DNA from 3 places in the Acidovorax sp. GW458-11-26-14-TSB4 genome. Region 2 is predicted to be linked to each of the others. Evidence: predicted binding sites of a transcription regulator. Region 2 holds the regulator's gene; each other region holds the start of a gene.
What was found. The regulator FNR, encoded in region 2, switches genes on or off when oxygen is low (the NO sensors DNR and NnrR bind a similar motif). The targets are predictions, from matches to a motif close to TTGATNNNNATCAA.
Positions count from the first base shown of each region.

Region 1: a site for FNR is predicted at 4,482-4,495, ahead of AC07X5_RS03480 (hemerythrin domain-containing protein). Genes of this name have one in related genera too.
Region 3: a site for FNR is predicted at 3,256-3,269, ahead of cyoA (ubiquinol oxidase subunit II). Genes of this name have one in related genera too.

Region 1 is NZ_JBWKYR010000001.1:740,501-745,827, reverse strand. It holds gene creC (two-component system sensor histidine kinase CreC) at 1-1,417, shown strand, start outside; gene AC07X5_RS03495 (hypothetical protein) at 1,414-1,956, opposite strand; gene creD (cell envelope integrity protein CreD) at 2,101-3,591, shown strand; gene AC07X5_RS03485 (hypothetical protein) at 3,588-3,917, shown strand; gene AC07X5_RS03480 (hemerythrin domain-containing protein) at 3,919-4,419, opposite strand; gene AC07X5_RS03475 (hypothetical protein) at 4,601-5,182, opposite strand; gene AC07X5_RS03470 (CsbD family protein) at 5,307-5,327, opposite strand, start outside.
Region 2 is NZ_JBWKYR010000024.1:18,378-23,704, forward strand. It holds gene AC07X5_RS28215 (Bug family tripartite tricarboxylate transporter substrate binding protein) at 1-301, shown strand, start outside; gene AC07X5_RS28220 (MBL fold metallo-hydrolase) at 418-1,389, shown strand; gene AC07X5_RS28225 (histidine phosphatase family protein) at 1,367-1,969, shown strand; gene fnr (fumarate/nitrate reduction transcriptional regulator Fnr) at 1,982-2,701, opposite strand; gene hemN (oxygen-independent coproporphyrinogen III oxidase) at 3,145-4,527, shown strand; gene AC07X5_RS28240 (sulfite exporter TauE/SafE family protein) at 4,530-5,267, shown strand.
Region 3 is NZ_JBWKYR010000021.1:20,422-25,748, forward strand. It holds gene tolA (cell envelope integrity protein TolA) at 47-1,033, shown strand; gene AC07X5_RS27115 (energy transducer TonB) at 1,134-1,469, shown strand; gene AC07X5_RS27120 (MFS transporter) at 1,762-3,102, opposite strand; gene cyoA (ubiquinol oxidase subunit II) at 3,415-4,488, shown strand; gene cyoB (cytochrome o ubiquinol oxidase subunit I) at 4,512-5,327, shown strand, end outside.

The DNA of each region.
Region 1 (5,327 bases), on a different contig from region 2:
CGCGTTCTTCGTGCTGCGCGTGTTCATGGCCGAGATCAAGCCCAGCGTGCGCGAGGTGATGGAGGACATGATGGTGGACACCGCCAACATCCTGGCCGAGCTGGCGAGCGACGACCTGGTGGCCGGGCGGCTGGAGAATGGGGCCGTGGGCAGTGCCTTTGCCCGGCATGTGCGCATCTATGCAACCCGCCCCATCGACGCAGCGATCTGGGGCTTTTCCAAGCAGTCGCTGGACTACCGCATCTACGTGACCGATGCCACGGGCCGGGTGCTGTTCGATTCGGAGAACCGCGCCGTGGGCGCCGACTACTCGCAGTGGCGCGACGTGGCGCGCACCCTGCGAGGGGAGTACGGGGCGCGCTCCACCCGTGACGTCCCCGACGACGATGCCAGCGGCGTGATGCATGTGGCTGCGCCCATCTATGCGCCCGGCGGCGGCGCCACTGCAGAGCGCCGCATCGTTGGCGTGCTCACGGTGGCCAAGCCCACGCGCACGGTGCAGCGCTTCATCGACCGGGCCGAGAACAAGGTGCTGGCGAGCGGGGTTTTGCTGCTGGCCCTGTCGGCCGCGGTGGGCGTGGCGGTGACGCTGTGGATGGTGTGGAACGTGCGCCGCCTGCGCGACTATGCGCTCAGCGTGCAGGGGCCGGCCGCTGGCGAACACGACAGCCCACCGACCACGGCGCTCGCCGTGCCCAAGGTGCCGGGAGAGCTCGGCGACCTGGCGCGCGCCATGGACCGCATGCGCGCGCGCCTGGAGGGGCGCGACTACATCGAAGGCTATGTGCGCGCCCTCACGCACGAACTCAAGAGCCCCGTGGCCGCCATCCGCGGCGCGGGCGAGCTGCTGCAGGACGAACTGCCCGCGGCGGACCGGGCCGAGTTCGCCACCCAGGTGGTGCAGCAAAGCGAGCGCCTGCAGCGCATCATCGACCGCCTGCTGGAGCTGAGCAAGCTGGAGCAGCGCCACCATGCCGACGCCCAGGCGCCCGTGGCGCTGCAGGACTGCGCCAACGCCGCCGTGGCCCAGACCCGGGGGCGCGCGGGCCAGCGCGGCATTACCCTGACCGTCGCCGGCAGCGGTGCCAGCGGGCCCTGGGAGCCTGAACTCGTGACCCTGGCGCTCACCAACCTGCTGGACAACGCCATCGACTTTTCCCCCGCCGGCAGCAGCGTGCACGTGGAGCTGGCCGGCACCACGGTGGCCGTGCAGGACAGCGGCCCCGGCGTGCCCGACTACGCCCTGCCCCGGCTGGGCGAGCGCTTCTTCACCACCGCCCGGCCCGGCGGCGAGCGCAGCGGCTCGGGCCTGGGCCTGGCCATCGTGCGGCGCGTGATGGCGCTGCACAGCGGGCAGATGGTGGTGCGCAACACGGCACCGGGGTTGCGGGTGGAGCTGGAGTTTCGCGGCGGCTAAGGCGTCGCGGCCAGCCGGGGCTGGGCGTTCAGGAAGTGGACCAGGTCGCCCACGGTGGTGACCTTGCCGTAGAAGGGATTGCCTTGCGTGGAGGCGAGGTCGCGTCCGGCACGCCGGGCGATGTCCGGCAGCAACGACAGGTCCAGGTCGTCGGCATCCAGGCGCAGGTCCTTCTGAAGCCGATCGGCCACCCGCAATGGAAGCGGAGTACCCCGCGTCGGAAGCCCGGCCTGGAGTTCTTCATACACCGCGCGCACCACCCAGGTGTCGACGCCACGGCAGTCGATGGAGCGGGCGAACTGGCCGATCGATTCCCCCGCGCGCTCCTGCGCCAGCCGTGCGAAGTGCTTTTCGTCCAGCCAGCCGGAGATGGCGACCAGGCCCCACAGCACGATGGCAAAAGCGCACACCGCAAGGGGATGGGCCCAGAGGGTCCAGAGCAATGCGCAGGCAGCAGCCGCCACGAGGGTGCGGCCGCCCCACGTCCATGGAGGGGACTGGCGCGATACAGGGGGCATGAAGCGGGAAGCGCGTCGCATGGCAATCTCTCCGATACACCGCCCAGGGGGGCGTCAGGACCATTCTGCCACCGGCTCCACTTCACACAGACCTCACAAACTTCATCGCCCCCTCACACCCGCCGCCAACACTGGCTCCACATTCATCACACCGTGGAGGACTCTTTGAAACACCCCTTGTTCATCAAACTCGTGGGGCTGGCGGCCATCGTGCTGCTGCTCATGGTCGGGCTGGGCCTGATCGAGGACGTGGTGCGCGACCGCCAGCGCTACCGCAGCATGACGGCGCAGAACATCGCCGACAGCCTGGCCGGTCCGCAGACGCTGATGGGCCCGATGATCCACAGCGCCTGCGTGGAAAGCTGGGACGTGGAGACCGGCAAGGGCGACGAACGCCGCATGGTGGAGCAGCGCCGCGAGTTCTTGCTCACGGCCATGCCCGAACAGCTCAAGCTGAACACCGGTGCCGCCATGGAAGAGCGCGCCCGCGGCCTGCACAAGGTCAACACCTACAACCTCAAGTCGCACATCACCGCCCAGTGGGGCGCGCTCACCAGCCTGCAGCCGCAAAGCACCATCAAGGGCTCGCGCATGAACTGCGGCGCCCCCATCCTGATGCTGGCCGTGGGCGATTCGCGCGGCATCCGCATGGCGCAGATCACGCTGGGCGAGCAGGCGCTGCCGCTCAAGCCCGGCACCTTCCACCCCACCTACACGCGCGGCCTGCACGCCAGCCTGCCCGAGTCGGTGCGCGGCCAGGCCGCAGGCCTCACCGCCACGCTGGACCTGGAACTCGTGGGCACGGAGCGCCTGGCCATCGTGCCCCTGGGCGGCAGTACCGAGGTGCAGATGACCAGCGGCTGGCCGCACCCCTCGTTCTCGGGGCGGTTTCTTCCCTCCGAACGCGAGGTGAAGGACGATGGCTTCTCCGCGCGCTGGCGCCTGTCGTCGCTGGCCACCACCGCCCAGCAGGACATCGCCAACAGCAAGCGCATCTGCGTGAACGGCTACGACAGCCCGGCCGAGTACGCCGCCCCGGGCGGCGGCACCGCAAGCGACTGCGCCGACAGCTTCAGCGTGGCCTTCATCGACCCGGTGAACCCCTACACCCTGGCCGACCGCGCCACCAAGTACGGTGTGCTGTTCATCGCCCTCACCTTCGTGGCGGTGGGCCTGTTCGAGCTGATGAAGAAGCTGCGCGTGCACCCGGTGCAGTACCTTCTCGTGGGCAGCGCGCTGTGCAGCTTCTTCCTGCTGCTGGTGAGCCTGTCGGAGCACCTGTCCTTCGGCATGTCCTACGGCATTGCGGCCACGGCCTGCGTGCTGCTGCTGGCCTACTACGCGAGCCACATGCTGGGCAGCCTGGCGCGCGGCATTCCGCTGGGTGCCGGCATCGCCCTGCTCTACGGCCTGCTCTATGTGCTGCTGCAATTGGAGCAGACGGCGCTGGTCGTCGGCTCGATCGCGCTCTTCCTGGTGCTGGCCGCGGTGATGGTGCTCACGCGCAAGGTGAACTGGTATGGCCTCAACGCCTCGGCAGGTGGGCCGCGCCCGCCGGCACCGCGCCGCGAGCCGCCATCCACCCCGCCGCCTGCCATGCCGCCCGCAACTGCGGGCCTGGCCACACCCCGCCACCAGCCCGGGAGTGCCGCATGACGAGCGCATCCCCAGCCTTGCCCACGGCATCGGCCTGGGCACGGCACCTGGCAGCCCCGGCAAGCCAGCACCCGCTACCGCCCCTGTCGGAGGTCGAGGCCCGCCGCGTGCAGCGCCACCGCGATCAACTGCTGGCCGCGCTGCTGGCCCATGACCGGACGGCGCTGCACACGGCCAAGCAGGCCGTTCTGCGCGCGGCCTATGGTCCGCCGGCCGATGCCGCGCCCCCTGCATCGGCTGCACTGCGCGCTGCGTTGCGCGACCTGTCGTGGCACATGGCCATCCTGCTGCTGCCGCGCCATCCGGCAGCGGCGCAGCAGCTTTGACCTAGGCGGGAACGGCCTGCGCTGTGGAAGACGGGGAGCAGCTCGCACCGCCGCAACCGTGCACCAGCTCGCCCGGCAGCGCCTCGGGCAGGTGCACGGTGCCGGTGGCCGCATCGAAGCCCACGCGGCGCAGGTGCAGGGCCAGCGCCGCGTCCATGGTCTGCGCATGCTGGGGGAACCACAGGGCCAGTTCTCCTGCCATCATGCGCAGCACCTGCAGCTCGCCTTGGGCGGCGCGGGCCGCGCCCTCCCGCATGACCTGCAGCACCACCTTGTGCTGCATGCTGTGGCAGTTGCCCGAGGCAAAGCGCGTGGCAACCATCCAACGGTCCTCCATGCCGAAATGCTGCTCGGTGTGGGCGACCAGTTCCTGCCAGCAGGCCGACAGCTGCGCATCGTCCGCCCCCTCAACCCGTGCCAGGAGTTCGACGAACTCCTCATGCGTTTCATCCATCTGCGGCAGGTTCAATGCCAGTGCGCCAGACCATTCCAGTGCTGCCATGTGCGTTTCCGTTCTTGCGTGGGATCGAACGGCCAGCTTAGGGGCCCGGCGCACGCACGGCCTTGATGCAGGTCAGACACTGCGGTGCGAACTGCCAATGGCAAAGCCCCGCATGCAGCGGGGCTTCAAGGGGCCAGCCACGGCCCGCAAGGGCCCCTGGCGGGCATCCGTGGCTTCAGGCTCAGCTCTGGCCGTACATGCGCTTGGCGTCGTCCACGCACTTGGACTTGGCATCACCGCTCATGGCATCGCAGCGTTCCTTGGCAGCCTTGTAGTTGGCTTCGTTCTTTTCCGCCGAAGCGTCCTTGCGGGCTTCTGCGACCTGGGCGCCCTTCTCGGCGGCGTTGTCGGCAGGCTTGGCGGCGGCCTTGGCCACCTTGGCGTTTTCCTTGGCGGCGGTGTGGGCGGCCTTGGCATCCTTCACACACACGTCCTTGGCGTTGCCCTTCTGGTCATCGCACTTTTCCTTGGCCACTTCATAGTCCGCATCGGCACGTGCCATGCGGGCCTTGTTGGTGGCCTTGTCCGAAGGCTTGTGCTGGGCGTCGAGTTCCGCCTTGGCCACGTTTTCGGCGCCCTTGGCTTCCTTGACGCAGATGTCCTTGGCGTTGTCCTTCATGGTGTCGCAGTTGGTCTTGGCGGCCTTGTAGTCGGCCGAGATCTTGTCCTTGGCGGTCTTGTACTCGGCATCGGTCATGGCCATTGCGGAGGTGGCCAGCAGGCCGGCGGCGACGGAAGCAATCAGGGTGCGGGCGAATTTCATGGTGTTTTCTCCTCGGGTCTCAGGGGTATCTTTTGGGTGTATTGAAAGAATGTGCAACCGGTGCCCGCCAACTGCAGGGCATGAAGCCCTGGAGGGTTCTGGCAAACGGTGCAGCACAATCCAGTCAGTCGTTGAAGCGGAAGTC
Region 2 (5,327 bases):
CAGCGCCAAGCGGCTGCCGCAACTGCCCGACGTGCCGACCTTCGCCGAGCTGGGCTTCAAGAACGTCGAGGCGTCTGCCCAGGTGGGCATCGTCGCGCCCGCAGGCACGCCGGCGGATGTGGTGGCTTCGCTGCAAAAGCAGGTGGCTGCCGCCATCAACCAGCCTGCGGTCAAGCAAAAGCTGATCGATTTCGGCATCGAGCCCGTGGCCAGCACGCCGGCCCAGTATGCGGACCTGATCCGCACCGAGACGGACCGGTGGCACAAGCTGATCAAGGCCCAGCGCATCACCCTGGACTGAACCCCACCCTGGCAAGACCCCATGGCCCCTACTGGTTTGCAGCGGGCCTGGTGCCATCGTGCCACTCCCCGTTACAGTTGAAAACCCATCAGTTCAACTCAATACCGGAGAGTTTCATGCTGTCACGTCGCCATTTCCTGGGTGCTGGGCTTGCCGCCCCTGCCTTGTACGCTGCGGGTTCGTTCGTGCCCGTGTGGGCGCAGAACGCGCCCAACTTCGGTACGCCCACCCTGCCCAACCCCGGCTTTCGGCGCATGAAGGTGGGCGATGTGGAGGTGGTGGCGCTGGTCGATGGCATCACGCGCCGCCCGCTGGGCGAGGAGTTCGTGAAGAACGCGCCGCTGGCCGAAGTGCGCGCGCTGCTCACCTCGCAGGGCCTGCCCACGGACTACATCGACGTGCCCTACACCCCCTTCCTGGTGGTCGCAGGCGGGCGCAAGATCCTGATCGACACGGGCCTGGGCGAGTTCGGCGGGCCTACCACCGGCAAGCTGCTGGAAAGCCTGGCCGCTGCAGGCCTGAAGGCCGATGACATCGACACCGTGCTCATCAGCCACTACCACGGCGACCACATCAACGGCATTCGCAACAAGGCGGGCGCGCTGACCTTCCCCAAGGCCAAGGTGCTGGTGCCGGCTGCCGAGCATGCCTTCTGGATGGACGATGCCCGCATGGCGGCCGCCCCTGCAGGCATGAAGGGCGCCTTCGAGAACGTGCGCCGCACTTTTGCAACCATGCCGGCCGACACGCTGGTGCAGTTCGGCGCGGGCACCGAAGTGGCGCCAGGCATCCAGTCCGTGGCGGCCTACGGGCACACGCCGGGCCACACCCTGTTCGAGCTCAAGTCCGCCGGCCAGAACTTCTTTTACGTGGCCGACCTGACCAATGTGCCGGCCCTGTTCGCACGCAACCCTGACTGGGCCGTGACCTTCGACATGGACGCCGAGGCCGCGCGCAAGGTGCGGCGCGAGGTGTTCCAGCGCATTACCGCCAGCAATGCCATGCTGGGGGGCTTCCACTTCCCGTTCCCGGCATTCGGGCGCATGGCTGTATCGGGCAATGGCTATGCCTTCCAGCCCGCAGCCTGAGGCGGTGGTTGGCCGGCGCGCCCTGCTGGGCGCAGGGCTGGCGTGGACCACGCTGCATGCCTGGGCCGCCCAGGACACCGAGGCCGAGGCCCTGCTGCGCAAGGGCGGGGTGGTGGCCGCATTCCGCCATGCGCTGGCGCCCGGCACCTTCGATCCACCGGGGTTTCGCCTAGGCGACTGCAGCACGCAGCGCAACCTCAGCGAAGAGGGGCGCGAGCAGGCGCGGCGCACGGGGGCGTGGTTCAAGGAGCGCCAGCTGCAGCCGGCCAAGGTGCTTTCGAGCCCGTGGTGCCGCTGCATCGACAGTGCCACGCTGGCATTCGCCGCGCCCCAGGTGTGGCCCGCGCTGGGCTCGCCGCGCGGCGCGCCGGAGACCACCGGTACCAGCCACCTGCGCGAGCTGCGCCAGGCGCTGGTGGCCGCCTCGGCACGGGGCGGTAGCTTCGAGGCCTGGTTCACGCACATGTTCGTGCTGTCCGATCTGGCCAGCAGCAACACCAGCTCGGGCGAGGCGCTGATCCTGCGGGCCGACCGCAGCGGCAAGACCGAGGTGCTGGCCCGCCTGCAGGTCCAGGCTTGAACGCCTGACGGCTCAGCTACACGTCTGCGAGTTCACGATGCGCTTGAGCGCGTCCGTATCCAGGATGCGCACATGGCGCTGCTTGACCTCGACGATGCCTTCCTCGACGAACTTGGAGAAGGTGCGGCTCACGGTTTCGAGCTTGAGGCCCAGGTAGCTGCCGATTTCCTCGCGCGTCATGCGCAGCACCAGCTCCGACTGCGAGAACCCGCGCGCATGCAGGCGCTGCACCAGGTTCAGCAGGAAGGCGGCCAGGCGCTCTTCGGCGCGCATGCTGCCCAGCAGCAGCATCACGCCGTGCTCGCGCACGATCTCGCGGCTCATGATCTTGTGCACATGGTGCTGCAGGGCGGTGACCTCGCGCGAGAGTTCCTCGATGCGGTCAAACGGCATCACGCAGACCTCGGCATCTTCGAGCGCCACGGCGTCGCAGGTGTGGTGGTCGTTCACGATGCCGTCCAGGCCGATGATCTCCCCCGCCATCTGGAAGCCCGTCACCTGGTCGCGCCCGTCCTCGGTCGCCACACAGGTCTTGAAGAAGCCGGTGCGGATGGCGTACAGCGAGGTGAAGGTCTCGCCATTGCGGAACAGCGTGCCTCCGCGCTTGACCTTGCGCCGCGTGGCCACGATCTCATCGATGCGTTCCAGCTGCGCGTCGTTCAGGCCCACGGGCATGCACAGTTCGCGCAGGTTGCAGTTGGAGCAGGCGACTTTGATGGTGAGCGGGTTCATGGGCGCAGCAGCAACAGGTTGGGGGAGCGAACGGATCGCATCCGCAGGGTGGAGCGTGGTGGTGGCTGACATGCATCAAATTGTGGGCCCTGTGGGCCTTTCAACACTTGATCCAGGTCAAGGACGGGGGACGGGAGCTGCGGCAAAGTTCATAAGAACCTGCTGACGCCTTATTTCGGGTCGCGCAAGTACCTTGTCAGGATGGGTTGCTAGGCGCAGTGCGCAGCCAATAGTTCAGCTATTGGCAAGCGCTGCAACGACGCAGACCGCCTGACAAGGCACTTGCCCGAGGGGTTGGGGTGAAATCGGGCGATTGTGGGCGCAAGTCGCTTGCATGGGCATGGGCCCATGCGGCGCACCTTGCACCCGCACTCATCCCGATTGCACCCCAACGCGACCCGAAATAAGGCGTCAGCAGGTTCTCAATAAGGAATTCCCCCGAAATGACCGCTGTGACGCCCGAACTCCTGACCCGTTTCGACGTGCCGGGCCCCCGTTATACCTCCTACCCCACGGCCGACCGCTTCGTGGAGGCTTTTGGTGAGAACGACTATGTGCTGGCCCTGGACCAGCGCAAGGCCGGCACGCCGGGCAAGGCGCTGCCGCTGTCGCTGTACGTGCACATTCCGTTCTGCGAGTCGCTGTGCTACTACTGCGCCTGCAACAAGATCATCACCAAGCACCACGACCGGGGCGATGTGTACCTGCGCTACCTGGCGCGCGAGGTGGAACTGCACACGGCCCACTGCGGCACCGGCCAGGTGGTGAGCCAGCTGCACCTGGGCGGGGGCACGCCCACCTTTCTGTCGGATGACAAGCTGCGCGAGCTGATGGCCGTGCTCAAGCGCAGCTTTGCCTTTGCACCGGGTGGCGAGTACTCCATCGAGGTGGACCCGCGCACCGTGACGGCCGAGCGCCTGGCCGTGCTGGCCGAGCTGGGCTTCAACCGCCTGAGCTTTGGCGTGCAGGATTTCGACGCCGACGTGCAGAGGGCTGTGCACCGCATGCAGCCGGCCGCGCAGGTGTTCGCGCTGGTCGAAGCGGCGCGCAGCCTGGGCTTCGAGTCGGTCAATGTGGACCTGATCTATGGACTGCCGCGCCAGACGCCCGAGTCCTTTGATCGCACGCTGGAGCAGGTCAAGGCGCTGCGGCCCGACCGCATTGCCCTGTATGCCTATGCCCACCTGCCCGAGCGCTTCAAGCCGCAGCGGCGCATCGTGCAGGCCGAGCTGCCGGCGGCGCCCTCCAAGGTGGCCATGCTGTCGCGCTCGCTGCAGCAGTTCATGGATGCGGGCTATGTGTATGTGGGCATGGACCATTTCGCGCTGCCCACCGATGCACTGGCGGTGGCCAAGCGCCAGGGGCGGCTGCACCGCAACTTCCAGGGCTACAGCACGCAGCCTGATTGCGACCTGATCGCCTTGGGGGTCTCGGCCATCGGCCGGGTGGGCGCCACCTACAGCCAGAACGCCAAGACCCTGGACGAGTACTACGACCTGCTGGACCAGGGCCGCCTGCCCGTGGTGCGCGGCCTGGCGCTGAACCGCGACGATCTGGTGCGCCGCGCCGTCATCATGGCGCTGATGTGCCAGGGCGAGCTGTTCTTCGAGTCCATCGAGGCGGGTTGGCTGATCGACTTTCGCCGCACCTTTTCGGCCGAGCTCACCCAACTGGCCGGTCTGCAGGAGCAGGGCCTGGTGAGCGTGACCGAGGAGGGCATCACCGTCACCCCCATGGGCTGGTTCTTCGTGCGCGGCATCGCCATGGTGTTCGACCGCTATTTGCAGGCGGACCGCAACCGCGCCCGGTTCTCCCGGATCATCTGACCATGCTCGCCACGCTGGGCTGGACCGCGCTGCTCATGGGCCTGGCCGGTGGCCCGCACTGCCTGGCCATGTGCGCTGCACCTTGCGGGGCGCTGGTGGGGCAGGGTGGATCGGGCGAGCAGCCCGTGCGCTGGGCCGGGACGGGTGGGGCAGGGCTTGCCCAGCCAGGTACCTCGCCGGCCCTGGGGCGGCTCGTGGCCTTCCATGGCGGGCGGGTGCTGGGCTATGCGGGCCTGGGCGTGGTGGCGGCCCTGGCCATGGGCAGCCTGGCCTGGCTCACCCAGCGCACGGCGGCCCTGCAGCCGGTGTGGACCTTTCTGCACCTGGCTGTGATGGCCTGGGGTGTGCTGCTGCTGGCGCAGGCGCGCCAGCCGGCCTGGGTGGAGCATCTGGGGCGTGGCGTGTGGCAGCGCGTGCGGCCGCTCACGGCGGGGGCGGGTGGCGTGGGGGCTGCCGGATTGCTCTGGGCGCTCATGCCCTGCGGACTGCTGTATTCGGCGCTGCTGGTGGCCGCGCTCAGCGGCGGGCCGGTGCAGGGGGCTGCCACCATGGCCTTGTTTGCCCTGGGCAGCGGCCTGTGGCTGGTGGGAGGGCCCTGGTTGTGGGCGCGGCTGCGCAGCCGCATCAACCAGGCGCGGGCCGACTGGGGCACGCGCGTGGCCGGGGGGCTGCTGTGCGCAGCGGCCGGCTGGGCGCTGTGGATGGACCTGGTCGTCAAGCCGTCGCTGTGGTGCCGGTGAAACAGCTGCGGGACGCGCCCGCGCCCGCGTCCGGGCGGAAAAATTGTTGTTTTGTGGCTC
Region 3 (5,327 bases), on a different contig from region 2:
CCCCTTCCACGGAACCGACGAACAAGAAAAGCGCTCCACCCCTTCCATGCACGCCCACGACGATCGCGACCAGTTTGCGCCCCCTGCCCCACCCGCCCGCCTGCGCGCCATCTCGCTGGCGGTGCTGGTGCACCTGGCGCTGATCGGTGCACTCACCTGGGGCGTGAACTGGAAGTCCAGCACCGACCAGCCCGCCGTGGAAGCAGAGCTCTGGTCCGCCGTGCCGCAACAGGCCGCACCGCCCGAGGTGACGCCGCCCACACCGCCCACGCCCCCGGCACCGCCGCCCCCCGAACCCCGGCCCGTGCCCGCGCCGCCCCCTCCACCGCCCCCGCCCCGCACGCAGGACCCGGACGAGCGCGAGGCCGAGATCGCCATCGAGCGCGAGAAAAAGCGCCTGGAGCAGGAGAAAAAGGCCCGCGCCGAGAAGCTCGAGCGCGAAAAGCGCGAGCGTGAGCGCAAGGAAGAAGAGCGCGAAGAGCGCCTCGAAAAGGAAAAGAAGGAAAAGCTCGCCGAACAGAAGAAGGCCGAGCAGGAAAAGCAAAAGAAGCTGGCCGAGGAAAAACGCAAGGCCGAAGACGCCAAGGAGGCGCGCGAGGCCAAGGAAGCCAAGGAGAAGGAAGCCGCCGCCAAGAAGCAGCGCGCCGAAGCCGAGGCCAGGCAACTGGCCGCCCAGCGCGAGGCCAACCTGCGCCGCATGCAGGGGCTGGCGGGTTCCGAGGGCAACGAAAAGTCCACCGGCAATGACGTCCGCAACGCCGGCCCTTCGGGCAGCTATGGCGGCAAGGTGGCCGCCAAGGTCAAGCCCAACATCGTCTACCCCGACGCCGTCTCGGGCAACCCGCGCGCCGAAGTCGAGGTGCGCCTGGCGCCCGACGGCACCATCGTCGGCAAACGCCTGGTGCAGTCCAGCGGCAACAAGGCCTGGGACGACGCCGTGCTGCGCGCCCTGGAAAAGACCGAGACCCTGCCGCGCGACGTGGACGGGCGCGTGCCGCCTTCGCTGACCATCGGGTTCCGGCCGCAGGACTGACCGGCGCACCTGCACATTGAACCCATGGCACTACAGCGCCCCCCCCTGCCCACTCCTTGCGTACATCTTTGCAGGCTGGGTCGCCTGCTGCGGCATCTCGGTGGCCCAGGACATCCAGTCGCCAGCAGATCCAGCCGGAATACCTACGGCAACCGGCGAGGCCCACAACGGACCGCCGCAGTACCCCGTGCTGTCCAAGCGAATGGGTGAGCAGGGCCGTGTCGAAGTGAAGGTATTGATCGACACCCAGGGAACGCCCTTGAAGGCAGAAGTCGCCCGCTCCAGCGGCTTTTCCCGACTCGATGCATCCGCGGTGGATGCCGCCATGCGCTGGCGCTACCAGCCGGGCCGCCGCAATGGCATAGCGGAGCCGATGTGGATGCTTATCCCCATCAATTTCATCCTGGAAGGCGTCAAGTCCGTCCCATCCCAGTAACGCGGCGGCCTGTTCACGGTGACTGTCCAGGGGGCAGCCAAGAACCGCCCAGGCGCAAGCCCTGACGCCCAACAAAAAACCCGGTGGCCACCATGGCAGCCACCGGGTTCTTGCATCGCTTCTCAGCGGGGCCGCCCTCCCGTGGGCCCGCCCCTCGCTCTCTCTTATGTAACTACCTGAGAGCGGAGAACAAAACTCAGCGAAGCGGTTCTGGCCAGGCGATGCGTCGCAGGCAGTACGGGTAGTACGACAAGACGCAGCAACGACGCCGGAAGAGTTTTGTTAGCCGCTCTTATCGGTCGCGCCGCTCCATGCGGCGGTTCAGGTTCAGGGCGCCCAGGGTGCAGGCCACGCCCGACAGCAGGTACACCGTCACGGCCAGCAGGCCGAACTGGGCCGACAGGCCCAGGGCCACCAGGGGGGCGAAGGCAGCGCCGATGATCCAGGCCAGGTCGGCCGACAGGGCGGCGCCCGTGTAGCGGTACTTGGGCGAGAAGTTGGCCGTCACCGTGCCCGATGCCTGGCCGTACGAAAGGCCCAGCAGCACAAAGCCCAGCAGCAGGAACATGGTGCTGCCGACTTCGCCCGAATTGAGCAGCACCGGCGCCATGAAGCTGAACACGCCGATCAACACCGCCATGCCGCCCAGCAGCTTGCGCCGGCCCAGGTGGTCCGACAGCCAGCCCGAGACCATGATGGCCCCGGCCGCCAGGAAGGCGCCGACGATCTGCACGCCCAGGATCTGGGTCACGGGCTGGTCGGTATACAGCGTGATCCACGACAGCGGGAACACGGTGACCAGGTGGAACAGCGCAAAGCTGGCCAGTGCCGCAAAGGCGCCCAAAAGCACGTTGCTGCCTTCGTCGCGCATCACGTTGTGCACGGGCACGGGCTGCAGCTCGCGGTCCTGCAGCAGCTCGGTGTAGGACTGGCCGACCACCAGGCGCAGGCGTGCGAACAGGGCCACCACATTCACGGCAAAGGCCACGAAGAAGGGGTAGCGCCAGCCCCAGGCCAGGAACTCCTGCACGGTGAGGTTGGCATACAGGTAGGCGAACAGGCCGGCCGCCAGCACAAAGCCCACGGGCGCGCCCAACTGGCCGATCATGGCGTACCAGCCGCGGCGGTGCTTGGGTACCGACATCGCCAGCAGCGACGGCAGGCCATCCCACGAGCCGCCCAGCGCCAGCCCCTGGCCGATGCGCAGCAGCAGCAGCACGACGATGGCACTGGTGCCGATGCTCTGGTAGCCCGGCAGGAAGGCCATGCCCACGGTACACGCGCCCAGCAGGAACAGCGAGATCGTCAGCTTGGTGCCCCGCCCCCAGCGCCGCTGGATGGCCATGGAGATGGCCGTGCCCACGGGGCGCACCACGAAAGCCACGGCCAGCAGCGCAAAGGCCGCCAGCGTGCCGTCCAGGCGCGTCATGAAGGGGAACAGGAACGACGGGAACACCAGCACGCAGGCGATCCCGAAAACGAAGAAGTCGAAGTACTCGGAAGACCGGCCGATGATCACGCCGACGGCGATCTCACTGGGGGTCACGTCCTCATGCGTGTCTGCATGCGAGAGGGAAGCGGAGTTCTCTTCATATCCCATCGAGGGGAAGGTGGCAGATGCGGTACTGCTCATGAACAGGGGCTCCTTTTGTTGTGTAACTGATACACCCACGTTTTACACCCAGGCGAAGCCCCCGACAAGTGCGGTTTCACCCAGAGCCATGCAGGACAAACCCTTGACCTGGATTCACGGTATTGACCGGGAGCACCAAACAGGAGCAAAAACTTGACCTTGGACAAAATGTCCAATGGACAAATTCGCACGCTCTATTACATTGAGCGCCAAATTGTCATTCGCGTTTACCCCTAAGAACCGGCAGGGAATCTTTTTGTAACCACAAAGAGACACCGAGCAGGCACCGAACGCAACTTTGGGTCCTTTCATATGCCAAATCCTCCCCGACTTCGCGGGTCTGCATGGCTGCCTGTGGTGGCGCTCACGGCGCTGGCCGCCAGCCTCACCGGATGCAGCAAGGCTGTCGTCCTCAACCCCGCAGGCGATATTGCCTCGCAACAGGGCCACATGGTCATCCAGGCCACCTTGCTGATGCTGATCATCATCGTGCCGGTGATCGCCCTCACCCTGTGGTTCGCCTGGAAGTACCGCCAGAACAACACCGCCAACACGGAAGAGGACTACGACCCCGACTGGCACCACTCCACCACGCTGGAGCTGGTGATCTGGACGGTGCCGCTGCTCATCATCATCGCGCTGGGCGCGCTGACCTGGATCGGCACCCACAAGCTCGACCCCTACCGCCCGCTGGACCGCATCTCGGCCACCAAGCCGCTCGAAGCCCAGGCCACCCCCATGGTGGTGCAGGTCGTGGCCATGGACTGGAAGTGGCTGTTCTTCTACCCCGAGCAGGGCATTGCCACGGTCAATGAGCTGGCCGCCCCGGTGGACCGCCCCATCCTGTTCAAGCTCACGGCCACCTCCACGATGAACGCCTTCTACGTGGCTGATCTGGCCGGCATGATCTACGCCATGCCCGGCATGCAGACCGAGCTGAACGCCGTGATCAACAAGCCCGGCGTGTACCCCGGCATCGCCTCGCACTACAGCGGCTCGGGCTTCTCGGGCATGACCTTCAAGTTCCACGGCCTGAGCACCGGCGACTTCGACCAGTGGGTGGCCAAGGCCAAGACCGAAGGCAAGGCGCTGGACAAAGCGACCTACCTGAACCTCGTCAAGCCCAGCGAGCGCGACCCCGTGCAGCGCTTTGCCAGCGTGGAAGACGGCCTGTACGACAAGGTGCTCAACCGCTGCGTCGAAGACGGCAAGATGTGCATGCACCACATGATGTCCATCGACGAGCGCGGTGGCGAGGCCTACATGAAGGCCATGGGCCTGAACCTGCCCCAGGACGTGTGCACCGTGGACAACGCCGGCCAGGTCGTGGCCGCGCTCGAAGCGCGCCACGCCACGGTCTACGACCGCACCCTTTCCCGCCAATGATCCGCGCCTAAGAGACTGACACCATGTCCACCTCACCCGTTGTAACCGAACCGCATTGGGCCCTGGGCCGAATCACCTGGGACTCCATACCCATGGCGCACGAGCCCATCGTGCTGGTCACCTTCATTGGCGTCGTGCTGGGCGGCCTGGCCGTGCTGGCCGCCATCACCAAGTTCCGCCTGTGGGGCACCCTGTGGCGCGACTGGATCTGCAGCATCGACCACAAGAAGATCGGCATCATGTACATGATCCTGGGCGTGGTCATGCTGCTGCGCGGCTTTGCCGACGCGCTCATGATGCGCCTGCAGCAGGCCATGGCCTTTGGCGACAACATGGGCTACCTGCCGCCGCACCACTATGACCAGATCTTCACCGCCCACGGCGTGATCATGATCTTTTTCGTGGCCATGCCGCTGGTCACGGGCCTCATGAACTACCTCGTGCCGCTGCAGATCGGCGCGCGCGACGTGTCGTTCCCGTTCCTCAACAACTTCAGCTTCTGGATGACCACCGCCGGTGCCGTGCTGGTGATGGTGTCGCTGTTCCTGGGCGAGTTCTCCACCGCCGGCTGGCTGGCGCTGTCGAACCTGGGGGCGCAGAACCCCGGGGTGGGGCTGGACTACTACATCTGGGCACTGCAGATCGCGGGGGTGGGCACCACGCTCTCGGGCATCAACCTGATCGTGACCATCATCAAGATGCGCGCACCCGGCATGGCCCTGATGAAGATGCCCATCTTCACCTGGACGGCCCTGTGCACCAACGCGCTGATCGTCGCCTCGTTCCCCGTACTCACCGCAGCCTTGGTGCTGATGTCGCTGGACCGCTATGCCGGCACC